DNA from 4 places in the Bacillus pfraonensis genome. Region 1 is predicted to be linked to each of the others. Evidence: riboswitches for the same ligand, from Rfam matches in the RefSeq annotation. Region 1 holds a riboswitch; each other region holds the start of a gene.

Region 1 (3,194 bases):
CAATTACACTAAGCGGAACAGCTATTTTTAAAGCAGAGAAAAAGTACGGAAGTGCAGATGGCAATTTTAACTTTAGAAAAATATCTTTTTTCGTTGCACCATATGTAACTAAAAGCTCCTCCCATTCCTTTTTCGTACTGCGTAACCCATCATACGTATTTACGGCAATTGGGAAAAATGTAATCAAAACGGTCACAACTACTTTGCTCCAAATTGAATATCCAAACCATAAAACAAACAATGGTGCTAGCGCTGTAATTGGAATCGTTTGTGATGCAACTAGTAACGGATAAAATGCTCTTTCTATCCATGTGCTAGCATTCATTAACATCGCGAGCCCCACACCAAGTACAATGGAAATAACAACTCCTATCAAAACCACGTATAACGTTGCCGGCAAATGAACTGTAAGCAATATATCTTGCAACGCCCACATTTTCGCTAGAATTGCAGTAGGAGATGGCAATATGTACATCTCGTCAACAATTCTAGCTCCCACCTCCCAAGCTATGAGCAGTATGCTACTTAAAATCAGTGCAGGTAATAACTCTGTCACACGCTTCATACGAGCACCTGCCTTTGCAGCATACTAAGTAATTCATCTTTTAAAGCTAATATCTCAGGTTTATGCAAATCTTTTCTTGAGCGATCTATTCCAAGTGGTACAATACGCTCCGTCAAAGTGGTAATAGGCTGCTCGGTCACAACTAAAATTCGATTGGAAAGAAAAAGCGCTTCCTCCACATCATGTGTGATAAATAAAATTGTTTTTTGCCACTGTTTCCATTGTTCAAACAACCATTCTTGCAACGTTGCTTTCGTTAAAGCATCTAATGCGCTAAAAGGTTCATCTAACAACAAAACGTCCCCGCCTGTTAATAAGGTTCGAATAAAGGATACTCGTTGCCGCATACCACCTGATAAATCTTTCGAATATTTGTTCTCGTATCCTTGTAAACCAAATTGTTCTAACAGCTCTTTTGCTTTTACATGTGCTTCTTTTTTCTTTATCCCCTGGCACTCTAACGGCAATGCTGCATTTTCAATAATCGTTCTCCACGGCAGAAGCATATCTTTTTGTGGCATATACCCTACAGGATGACTCGTTGTTTCTGTCAGTTGAATATTTCCAGCCGTAGGTTCTTCTAATCCTGTAATTAAACGAAACAATGTACTTTTGCCACAGCCACTCGGCCCAATAATGCTAACAAACTCTTTTTCTTGCACGGAAGCATCTAGACCGTTTATGATTGGCTTTTCATCATAATGAAAGGAAACATTATGAAATTGTAGTATGCTCTTGCTCCTCAAAACCCCACATCTCCTTACGATACGCCATATCCCAGAATAAATACTCAAATCGGCTAGAATATAAGAAAATCTCTTCTAATCTAGCTAGCTCTTGTTCAGATTTCCCTTCAGCTAGTTCATTTAATAAATCCATTAGCCAAATGCAAAGACTTCCATACTCTTCTGAGCTATATCCTTGAATCCACTCTCCGAAGAACTCATGATCCCTCGCTCCTGGAATATCATTTAAGCGCTTTCCAATTTCCCAATAACTCCACATACATGGAAGAAGAGCCGCAATTAACTCTGCAAGCGTGCCATTTTGAGATACTGACATCATATAGTTTGTATACGCTAAATTTTTAGCAGATGGCTTTGCTTCCTCCATCTCTTGTATAGAAATACCAAGACGTTTTGCATACTGTTTATGAATCGTCATTTCTCCATTTAAAATACCATCTATTTGTTCTGCAAATTTCCCCATCACATATGGATTCGTTGCCTTTACAACTCCAATTGCATAAACCTTCGCATAGTCTAGCAAATATAAATAATCTTGTACGATGTAATATTGGAATTTGTCTTTTTCTAACGTGCCATCCCCCATTCCAGTTACAAATGGATGGTTATGACTTTTCTCCCAAACAGGCTGCACAGTTTCAAATAACCTCTCACAAAATTTCATTTATATTTCCCCTTCCTTTATATCTATTTATTAAAATAAAAAACCACTTCTATATAAGAAGTGGTTCAGCAAATAAAAATACATTTATTCGTTGCTCCACTTCCCTTCGCTAGTATTACCTAGATCAGGTCCGTAAGGGTTAAGGATTATTCCTCTCTCAGCATGCAAAGCACCCCTAGTGGTTTTCACTATTAAATTGGCAAATAAAAAAGCCCCGTTTCTTTACGCAAAGAAACGGGGACCTAATGTTCATGTCCGAATTGCTTCCCTACGCTAGCATAATCTAGATCAGGTAGTAAAAGGATAAAAGACTTTCGGTCTTACTCTCAGCTGGCAACACCAGCTCTCCTAGCACAATATGAAATTACCATAGTCAGTATAACATTGTCATGTGTTATCAGCAACTGTTTTAAATTAGCATGGCACTTAAAAAGGATCTGGTCGCTTCTATGCATAGGCGGATTCTCTTCCCCACCTAAAAACGTTCTTCTTCCATTTTTTCAATTTGTATTTCTATATTTATTCTGAAAATACTATATAACTCCATTTTGATTTTTCGACATATGAGCTACGGCTATGAAAGTAAAAACAATTTTCCATTTATTCCCACTTTTTGTTTTCACACGGCATGGGGCAGAAAAAGGCCCTGACCGCTTCTATCCATTGACGGATCCTCTCTCCCACTCAAAAAGAAAGGTTTTATGTCGATTTTTTAACTGATATTTATATAATTATCTTTTATCCAAACTCTAATGATTGTTTATCTGTTATTCTTGTAATATATTTCGATTCCATTAAAAAGTCGTTATTTTTTTCACATATCATATTACAGTTATGTGAACAATGCACAAAATATTATATCTTTATACTATAATAAAAAATATATTAATACATCGATGGGGGGCTAATATTAGATGAAACAGAAAGCTACAGCTTTAACGGCAACTACTGTCGCAGTCGCATCTCTACTTCCATCCATAAATCAAGTAGACACACGTACTGTAGCAGCCCAAGAATTGCCTACACAAAACATTCAACATATAAAACCAGGCCCAGAAATATTATATTTGAATAATAGGATAAATACAAGAGATAAAACTAACTCCTTAAAAAAAACAAATATTGCGTTTACTAAATATACTGAACGGAACAATAGTTATATCGTAAATGCCAATGTGTTAAATATTCGTTCTAAACCAAATATCAAATCCTCTATTAT
Region 2 (3,194 bases), on a different contig from region 1:
ATGGTATTACTGTATAGATGGAATGATGGTGCAAAACGATTATGTTAGAGTAAATGGAAGAGATTATTACTTAGGTCAAGATGGTATTATGCAAACTGGTTGGATACAGGATGAAGATCGCTGGTTATATGCAAACCAAGATGGAGCATTTAAAACTGGTTGGTTAAAAGAAGGAAATAAGTGGTATTACATCCATCGTGGATTAATGAGAACTGGATGGGTAAGAACTGATACAGGTTGGTATTATATGAATTCGAATGGCACGATGAAAACAGGGTGGCTACAAGAGAGTGGAAAATGGTATTATTTAAAATCTGATGGTGCAATGGCAACAGGCAAACACTTGATTAATGGTACTTGGTATGTATTTAAAGATAATGGCGTTATGCTTTAAATATTTTGAATAAGAGGCTGCCGAAAGTAGTTGAATAGCTACTTTTGGCAGCTTTTTTGCTTTGTAAATTATCTTTGCATCTCGGATATATCTTATAAATACATGAGAAGTGGTGTTAAAAAGGGTATATAAGGAGAGAAATAATAATGAGGAATGGAGGGATTAAAGGTGACATTTCTAAATCGTATTGGAGTTGCCTTCATGATAATTGGTATTCTTGTTGGTGCTTATTACTCTTTTGAATGGTACAAAGGAAAAAGTTCGGCGCAAGATTTAACGATAGAAGAGGTCAAGCAGTTTGAAAGGATAACATCAAAAGACACTGCTACTGAAACAAATGCAAATTCTCAAGTACCCTCTTCTCAAATCCAACACAAAGAAGGAGAGAAAGTAGCTATATTAAGTATACCGAAAATCAAAAAGAAATTTTCGGTATACTGGGGGACGAATAATACTACATTGAAAAAAGGTGTAGGTATGTTTGTTAGTGATATGACAACAGTACCACCCCAAGGAGGACATACTGTATTAAGTGGACATCGTGATACTGTATTTACAGAATTAGGAGAGCTGAAAGAAAAAAATCATCTTATCGTGGAATATGATAATAAAATTTACTCGTATGAAATTCAAAAAATATGGATTACAGATGCTGATGATCGCACAGTTATTGTAAAGAAAGAAGCACCAACATTAACATTGACGACTTGTTATCCATTTGATTACATAGGCGATGCCCCGGATCGATATATTATTGAGGCAAAATTAATTGCTACTGATTCAAAATGAGATTACAGTATTTTTGTCTTTAGCTATTTAGAATGAGAGAATGTGAAATAGAGCATTGATATAACTCACTAAATTAAAAAGAAGAGCGCCATTTAAGCACTCTTCTTTTTTGTGTTTATATTATATACACCTGCACTTTTGAATAAGCGTGGCGCTGTTGTAAATAGAAGGAGTAATAATACTGTACATAAAGCGAAAGAAGCAAGCATCGTACTACCGTTAACAATCAATGAATAAAGAACAGCTGACTGTCCTGGCGGTGCGTATTTTCCAAAGAAGATAACACCGGCAATAAAGTGACAGAAATAACGTGCAAAGCTACCAACAAATGTAGCAAGGATAATATAAGCGACCACTTTTTTCCCCTGATTGTTTTTTGGTGAAGATTTATCTTTGCGACTACCTAGACTAGATGGTTCATTACTAGGACTGGATGTTCCAAGTGCTTTTTGAATGGGACGATAGAATAAACCGGCAAAGCCGACAAAAGCAAAGGCAACGAAGTACTCAATGAATGCTTGCACTGGCGTTAAAATATAAGCATCTCCGACTACAATTTGCAGCAGTCCCCAAATCAAGCCTCCTAAGAAAGCCGTTTTGAATCCCCAGCGGTAAGCGATAATAAAAATAGGAATCATAGCAAATGAAACAGAACCGCCTGTTGGAAGTTTAATTGATAGTGGTAAAATGTCGATGATCAAGGCAAAGGCTGCCAGGATTGCAGATTCAATCATCGCTTGTAAATTGGTGTTACGCATATTGTCATTCCCCCTAAATCCAAGTTGCACAAAAAAAGAATAATGTATCATAGGGAGATATGAAATACGTAAATAAAAAATGATGGGGTAGATGTATTTCGACGTTTGCACAATTCCTACGTTAGCATTAACTAACAGGTTCTAAGGGTCGGAATATTATATTCCCTCTCAGCAACGAGGCTCCCCCTGTGATAACGAGATTCTTTGATTGTTAGATTCATTGTAATTGAAATGGATGAGAATGGCAAATGGGTATTTATATAACGGAAAAAGTATGAAAATAGAATTGTTCAAAAATGTTAACAAATAGGTAGGGGAATGCTATAGTGAGTGATTCATGCAATATGATATAATTTATCTGAAAATAATTATCATTCTCTTTTGAGGAGGGGGATTATGAGTCTAGTTGACATCAAAATAGGTGAAAAGGCACTAGTGAAAAATATACAGGCGTTAGATAAGTTGTTAAAGCGGAGATTAGCTGCTTTTGGTCTTTCTGAAGGAAGTGAACTTCGTGTAAAACAAAAAGCGATGTTCAAGGGACCATGTACACTAGAATGCCGTGGGCAATTAATTAGTATTCGTCATTGTGACGCGAAAATGATAAAGGTGGAATTAGCGTGAATAAGGTTGCATTGCTAGGGAATCCGAACACAGGAAAAACATCATTATTTAATGCGTTAACTGGTTCCTATGAATACGTGGGAAACTGGAGCGGGGTAACGGTAGAAAAAAAGATTGGTAAGTTAAAGAATAAGCAAGGGACATTAATTGATTTACCAGGTGTATATGATTTAAATCCTGTCTCGCGTGATGAAGGTGTCGTTACAAACTTTCTATTAAAAGAAGAATTTCAACATATGCTGAATATTGTTGACTCTTCTCAATTTGAGCGCAATATGCATTTAACATTGCAACTGCTGGAATTTGGTAAGCCAGTTTCAATTGGGTTAAATATGATCGATGTTGCAAAGCAGCGCGGGATTGTTATTGATGTAAAAAGATTATCAGAAATATTAGGAGTAACGGTCGTTCCTGTTGTTGCGAGAAGCGGGAAAGGCTGTGAAGAGTTACTTGCTACTTTGCATGAGAGTGATAAAAAAGAGAAAAAGCCGTTCGTTCTTTCATATGGTGAAAAAATAGATGTAGGAATTGCAGAGATTATGGGATTTTTAACTAAGGAAAATTATGAATACCCAAGATGGCTTGCAATTCAATTTTTAAGCAATAATGAAGTAGTGGAACAAGAAGTG
Region 3 (3,194 bases), on a different contig from region 1:
GCAAAAAGTGCATCATCTGTTGTTTCTTTATCAACTGTATAAAACGGACTAAATTGTGTTTTCAATCCATGTTCATATGTTCGTTTATTATAGCGAAGAACAGCAATTCCTTTCGAAGCAAGACCTTCAGCTAAATCGCGAAACGGTTTTAAAGCAAACGCAGTTTCATCTCGATCGCTTGCTCCAGATCCTTGCACAAGAATAACCGCTGGGAAAGGCCCCTCTCCCTTTGGAACAGACAGTGTTCCTGGTAATGGGAACGCGCCACTTCCGACTACTACTTCTTCTTCAGTAAACGAATCAGGATTACTATATGCCGGGCGCTGTGCAACAGAGTCGGATGACATACTAAGCTGGAAATCGTCTATTTTTCCAGATGGATCTAATCTAAACATGAAAGGTACAGTGAATTTTTCAAATACTAATCCAATTTCAATGTTTGTATGAACGGAATTCGTCTCTTTTTGCTTTACCTCTCCAATTCCAATAAAAGAACCTGCTTGTAACTGCAGGGGAAGTTCCTTCCAATAACTCTCCAGCCACTTTTCAGATATTATCTTCTGTAAAGGTCGAGAAGTTAAATCAAATGCAGATTTATAATTTTCAGTATGCATATAACGGATAAATGTAAGAGTAGTAGATATAACAGGATTTTCATCATCAGCATTGTTTATTTCTTTTATATTTGTGTTTGTTTCTTTGGATGTTGAGGTAAATTGATGGTTGAATGGATTATTATATGTATAAGGATAAAAACTTATTTTCAATGCATCTGTATTTCCCCTCTCATACAGACTTGGAGAAATTGCAAAATTTTTAGGTTGAATGGATTCTGCTGCGTATGAAACTGAGGGAATGCTTATTGCACAAATTGTACTAACGAGTAAAATCTTATTCGTTATTCGTTTTCTCGTTTTCATATTTATTGACTCCTTTCAAAGTTAAATTCTTTTAATACAACATTCCAAGCATTGTAAGGAAAATAAAAAACATCAAAGAGATTAATAAATTTCTTTACGCCCTCTAACAAAGAATGTGATATTATAAACAAACTTCAATAAAAACTACCTTCTTCCTCCTTTTTATTATGTAATTTTTTAATAATATATAAGCATCTAATTAGTGAAGTTGATTCTTCTAAAAACAGAGAAATAGAAATATTATTTTCGTACAAAAAAATGACTAAACTAAGTTAGTCATTTTCTATACTTTTTACACGCGTGATAAGAGACATATTTGTTTCTTATAAACTTATATCTTCTACTGGCCATTTTTCTAATGTGTAAGCCATCTCCCAAAATGAATATTCATATTGACTACTAATGACAAAATGCTGTTTCATGCGCTTACGATCAGTTTCTGTTACTGTTTCTGCAATGGCATCTAATCTGGCAATTTGCTCTTCTACTAAAGTACGGAACCAGTCAGAACCATATGCAGAAATCCACTCTTGGTAAATGGGTTCTTCCGGTTTACATTCCTTAAGTCGCTCACCAATTTCATAATAAAGCCAATAGCACGGCAAAATCGCTGCGATAACATCCCCAATATGTCCCTCGTATGCAGCGCGATACATATGTGATGTATACGCATAAGCCGTCGGTGCAGGAATGAACGATTCTTTTTCTTTTTCCGTAATTCCTAATTTTTTCGCAAAATTCTCATGCAGCGATAATTCAGCTTGGTATGTATTTTGTGCATGGTGCGCCATACGAGCTGTCGTTTCTAATTCAATCGCTTTTGCTGCTCCTAACGATTGGACTCTTGCAAAATGACTTAAATAATATGAATCTTGCAGAACGTAATAGCGAAAACTAGCTAAATCTAATGTTCCGTTCCCTAGTTTTGTCACAAATGGATGATTAAAACTTGCTTCCCAAATCGGATTAACTTCTTTACGTAATAACTGTGAAAATAACATGATAGACCCTCCAATAAACGTTTTAATAATAAAAAAATGAAACAAGTTTCTTAACGAATTGCTCGTTAGCTACTAGATTACTGAGACTCACTTCAAGTAGGTGCGCAAAATAAAAAAGCTTTCTTTACACACACGTAAAGAAAGCGGACTGGACATTATCAATATTTAAAAAAATATCATATTCTGTCACTTCCACTTCCCTACGCTGGTATTACCCAGATCAGGTCCTAAGGGTTTCAAAGATATTTTTTGATCTCAGCCTTTAAAAGGCCCCCCTAGTGGATAAATATATATAACTATTTAACTTTGATATTAATCATAACATATTCTAGAATACTATCAAATATTATTTGTAAATTCAATATCGCTAACATATAGGCACGAAAATGTTAGCAATCCTCTTCTACTAATCTCGCTATTTGCTCCTTCACATTCAAATTACAAACACCACCGTGATAACAAATCACCGTCTCAATATCAAATTCTAAAAATCTTCTAAGCGATTTTGTAGCTGTATCCATGTCTGGCGTTGTATGCGGAACAGGTCCTTTTAAGTTTCCACCAACGCATACTATCGCGTCGCCCGCAATTAATGTTTTATATTTTTCACTATATAAACTAATATGTCCCGGAGTATGCCCTGGTGTATGAATCACTTCAATGCCTCCGAAAAATGGTAGTCTTTCTCCGTCTTCTAATGTCCGATTTACTTTTGCCGTCGGAGGATTTTCATATAGAAATTGCATAACTTCTGGAAGTGCATCCCATTTGTCTTTACTCATTTTACTTGGATCCGTTTTCATTAAATGCACTTGTCCTTCAATATATGGCTTGTCTAATTCATGTGCGTATACTTCAATAGAATGGCCTGCCTTCTGCTGTATTTCAGGAAGACTTCCAATATGGTCTATATCTTGATGGGTTAAAATAACTGCTTGTAATTGTTCAAAAGGGACACCAATACCAATCATTGCATCACGAATCCCTTCTAATTGGCCTGGCATACCAGTATCGATTAATATAGCTTCTTTTTCATCCCAAAGTAACGTGGGATTTAATTCGAATTCTTGAATTTTTAATTTTAACACCGCTAAACCGTTTTCTATTTTCATATTACACGTCTCCCTCGATACATAAATTAGTGAAGGTATTTCACTTACTAAAATGTATCACGTTAAGGATATTTAATCAAACACTAAATTTATAATCATAACACAAAAATATTTATTTGTCAAATTTCTTTATTTGATCTACAACCAGAATTTTTCATCAC
Region 4 (3,194 bases), on a different contig from region 1:
AAGATAGATAGGATAAATAACGCAATAGCGAATAACCATGGTGCACTTGTTACTAGATGTTGAATGGATCCTTGAATCATATTTAAGTTTCCGTTAAAGAATGTGTCTCCCATCCAAGCGATACCGAAAATTGCAACAACAGCTGTAGCACCGGCTTTAAAGACATTTCCAGATACAATGCTTTCTACATTTGGTTTACAGAAGATAATAATAAGAGCAGCAATTGTAAGCATGACCATTTCGATTGTATTTGGCATAGAAAGACGAACTAATTTTCCGTCTATCATCCATCCTGGACGAAGTACTTCGAATGAACCAAGAAGAACAACAAGAACAGTTGCGAATAAGAAAAGAATAACAGATAATTTGGCACCTTTCGCACCGATAAATTCTTTCTTTTCTTCAAGTTTAGGAATCATACCTTCTTTTAAACGCTTTAAGTATTCTGGATCTTTATTTAACTCTTTGCCCATTTTGCTTGCAACGAAAGCTGCTAACATACAAGCAATAAAAGTAGAAGGAATACTTACTTTTAAAATATCTAGCAATGTAATTTTATAATCAGCTAGCATTGCTAATAGAGCCACAGTTGCAGCAGAGATTGGACTTGCTGTAATTGCTTGTTGTGAAGCGATAACGGCAATTGACATCGGGCGTTCCGGTCTAATTCCTGATTCGCGTGATACCTCTGCGATAACAGGAAGTACGGAATAGGCAACGTGTCCAGTTCCAGCACACAATGTAAATAAATAAGTTACAATTGGTGCGAAGAATGTGATGCGCTTTGGATTTTTACGAAGTGCTTTTTCTGCAAGATGGACAAGGTAATCCATTCCGCCCGCAGCTTGCAATGCACCGGCAGCAGTAATGACTGCTAAAATCATCAGCATAACGTCAATAGGAGGAGCGGTAGGTTGTAAGTGGAAGACAAAAACGAGGATTGCCATACCAACTCCACCCATTACTCCTAGGCCGACTCCACCAAGGCGTGCACCGATAAAAATGCAGACTAGTAAGGTAAGAAATTGTAGCCAAAACATAATAAAATACCTCCAAAATTCATATGGTAAGATATTTTTGAATAATTTAATTTGAGTGATAATTATTAAATTAAACAAATGAAGTGCTGTTATATAAATCTTTTTTATTATATAACACATAAAAAGTAACATTCATTATATTTAGTAAAATTATTTTAAGAAAATGTGAAATGAGGATATTAAGAGAGGAAAAGAAAAAAGCAGAAACGAGTTTATTCGTTTCTGCTTTTTTCTTTTAAAGAATGCTATTGTTTTCTTTTATATGCACAAAAATATTAATAGTAAAGATAATAATGGAAAGAACAACAAGAATACTTCCACCAGCAACAAAAGGGATAGCTGCATGGTAACCGTAAATTTCAAAGGCAAGTGCAATCATCATAATCGGTAGTCCGATATTTAAGAGCCAAAAATGTAATTTACCAAGTTTTGAGGTGCCGGCTTCTTTAAAAATATAATATAAAATACCAGCTATCATCATAGAAGTCCATCCTAGTAATAAAACATGCACATGAACTGCGGTCAATTTGAAATTAGATGAAATTGACATGAATAATCCCATACAAACACCGATGACAAAATAAATAGAAGAGATTTGAATGAAACGAATTCCCATTTTTACCCCCCTTAATATACTTGTATTTTTGCTATGATAAAATATATGACCAATAGATTGTAAGCAGTATCATATTATAAAAAAATGTGGATTTGTTTGTTTGAAAAAATAAATCATGCTACAATGAAAACGAATTAAGACCGGGGAGCCAATTGGCTGAGAGGATGTAAGAAAGCATCGACCCTCAACCTGATCTGGATAATGCCAGCGTAGGGAGTTACTTAAAGTGATGTAAGCACATGTTATTGTATAATAACTTGCATACAAGGCTTTCCTGCGAATTTTGCAGGAAAGCCTTTTCTTTTTTATACAACATTTTGCAAGGGGGATTTTAGTATGTCACAACAAGTTACCATTTCATTTTCAGTTGTACCACAAGCGAAAAACAAAGATGTATATTCCGTTGTTGATAAGGCAATTGAAGTCGTGCAACAATCTGGTGTTCGTTACGAAGTAGGTGCAATGGAAACAACGCTGGAAGGAGAATTAGACGTGCTTCTTGATGTCATTAAGCGTGCGCAACAGGCTTGTGTCGATGCTGGAGCAGAAGAAGTGATTACTTCTATTAAAATTCATTATCGTCCAAGTACTGGTGTAACGATTGATGAGAAAGTTTGGAAGTACCGTGATGAATATGAAAAACCAGAAACGATCTAATATAACAATTACAACGATTTGGCTTATCCTTCTCATTGCTATATGGGAAGGATCTGTTTCATTATTTCGAATTGAACCGTGGATTTTACCGAAACCTTCTGCAATCGTTCAAGAGTTGATTGGAATGAAAGATTTATTGTTACCAAATACAATGCAAACACTGCAAGAAGTTATCATTGGCTTATTTTTTGCGATTTTACTTGGAACAAGTATTGCAATTATTATGGATGTTATTCCGTTATTTCGCATTTTAATTAACCCGTTACTGGTTATCTCACAAACCATTCCAATTGTCGTGCTAGCACCTTTATTTATTATTTGGTTTGGATATGGAATGCTTCCAAAGGTGATGGTCGTTATTCTTGTTTGTTTCTTTCCGATTGCTCTCAGTATTTTAGAAGGTTTTCAAACAGTAGATAAAAACATGCTTAAGTTATTACAAACAATGCGTGCAACCAAATGGCAAATCTATCAAAAGGTAAAATTTCCAGCCGTGCTCCCATACTTTTTCTCTGGGCTGAAAATTGCCGTTACATATAGCGTGATGGGAGCGATTATTGGGGAATGGCTTGGTGCGAGTGAAGGATTAGGTGTCATGCTTACGCGTGCAACAAAATCCTTTTTAACAGCTCGTGTATTTGGCATTGCAGCAATTATCGTAATGGTGACATTACTCTTGTATTTTATCGTAGAATTTATGGCAAGACTAACAGCACCATGGATATACAGAAAGGACGACAAAAAATGAAAAAAGGCTTAAAAGTGATGCTAGCAGCGCTGCTAACGGTAGGCGTGGTTGGTTGTAATGCAGCGAAGAAAGAAGAGAGTGCAGATAAAGAAAAGAAAGTAAAAGTTGTGTTAGATTGGTTTCCGAATACAAA

The links. Region 1 has a riboswitch for thiamine pyrophosphate ahead of tenA (thiaminase II). Riboswitches for the same ligand answer to the same signal wherever they lie in the genome.
Region 2: it holds a riboswitch for thiamine pyrophosphate, as region 1 does, so the genes downstream of both, thiT (energy-coupled thiamine transporter ThiT) here and tenA (thiaminase II) in region 1, are expected to answer to the same signal.
Region 3: it holds a riboswitch for thiamine pyrophosphate, as region 1 does, so the genes downstream of both, tenA (thiaminase II) here and tenA (thiaminase II) in region 1, are expected to answer to the same signal.
Region 4: it holds a riboswitch for thiamine pyrophosphate, as region 1 does, so the genes downstream of both, KFD70_RS25455 (MTH1187 family thiamine-binding protein) here and tenA (thiaminase II) in region 1, are expected to answer to the same signal.

Annotation. Positions count from the first base shown of each region.
Region 1 covers NZ_JAHCDO010000021.1:63,143-66,336, forward strand. The annotation lists gene KFD70_RS20185 (ABC transporter permease) at 1-565, opposite strand, end outside; gene KFD70_RS20190 (ABC transporter ATP-binding protein) at 562-1,311, opposite strand; gene tenA (thiaminase II) at 1,280-1,975, opposite strand; TPP riboswitch at 2,060-2,162, opposite strand; TPP riboswitch at 2,224-2,335, opposite strand; gene KFD70_RS20200 (SH3 domain-containing protein) at 2,890-3,194, shown strand, end outside.
Region 2 covers NZ_JAHCDO010000007.1:49,247-52,440, forward strand. The annotation lists gene KFD70_RS08330 (PspC-like choline-binding domain-containing protein) at 1-394, shown strand, start outside; gene KFD70_RS08335 (class D sortase) at 563-1,183, shown strand; gene thiT (energy-coupled thiamine transporter ThiT) at 1,276-1,941, opposite strand; TPP riboswitch at 2,037-2,138, opposite strand; gene KFD70_RS08345 (FeoA family protein) at 2,338-2,565, shown strand; gene feoB (ferrous iron transport protein B) at 2,562-3,194, shown strand, end outside.
Region 3 covers NZ_JAHCDO010000004.1:130,026-133,219, forward strand. The annotation lists gene KFD70_RS05315 (alpha/beta hydrolase) at 1-920, opposite strand, end outside; gene tenA (thiaminase II) at 1,244-1,921, opposite strand; TPP riboswitch at 2,102-2,208, opposite strand; gene KFD70_RS05325 (MBL fold metallo-hydrolase) at 2,311-3,033, opposite strand; gene KFD70_RS05330 (homoserine dehydrogenase) at 3,191-3,194, opposite strand, start outside.
Region 4 covers NZ_JAHCDO010000039.1:9,834-13,027, forward strand. The annotation lists gene KFD70_RS25445 (anaerobic C4-dicarboxylate transporter family protein) at 1-1,040, opposite strand, end outside; gene KFD70_RS25450 (cytochrome-c oxidase) at 1,276-1,656, opposite strand; TPP riboswitch at 1,788-1,889, shown strand; gene KFD70_RS25455 (MTH1187 family thiamine-binding protein) at 1,993-2,313, shown strand; gene KFD70_RS25460 (ABC transporter permease) at 2,285-3,061, shown strand; gene KFD70_RS25465 (ABC transporter substrate-binding protein) at 3,058-3,194, shown strand, end outside.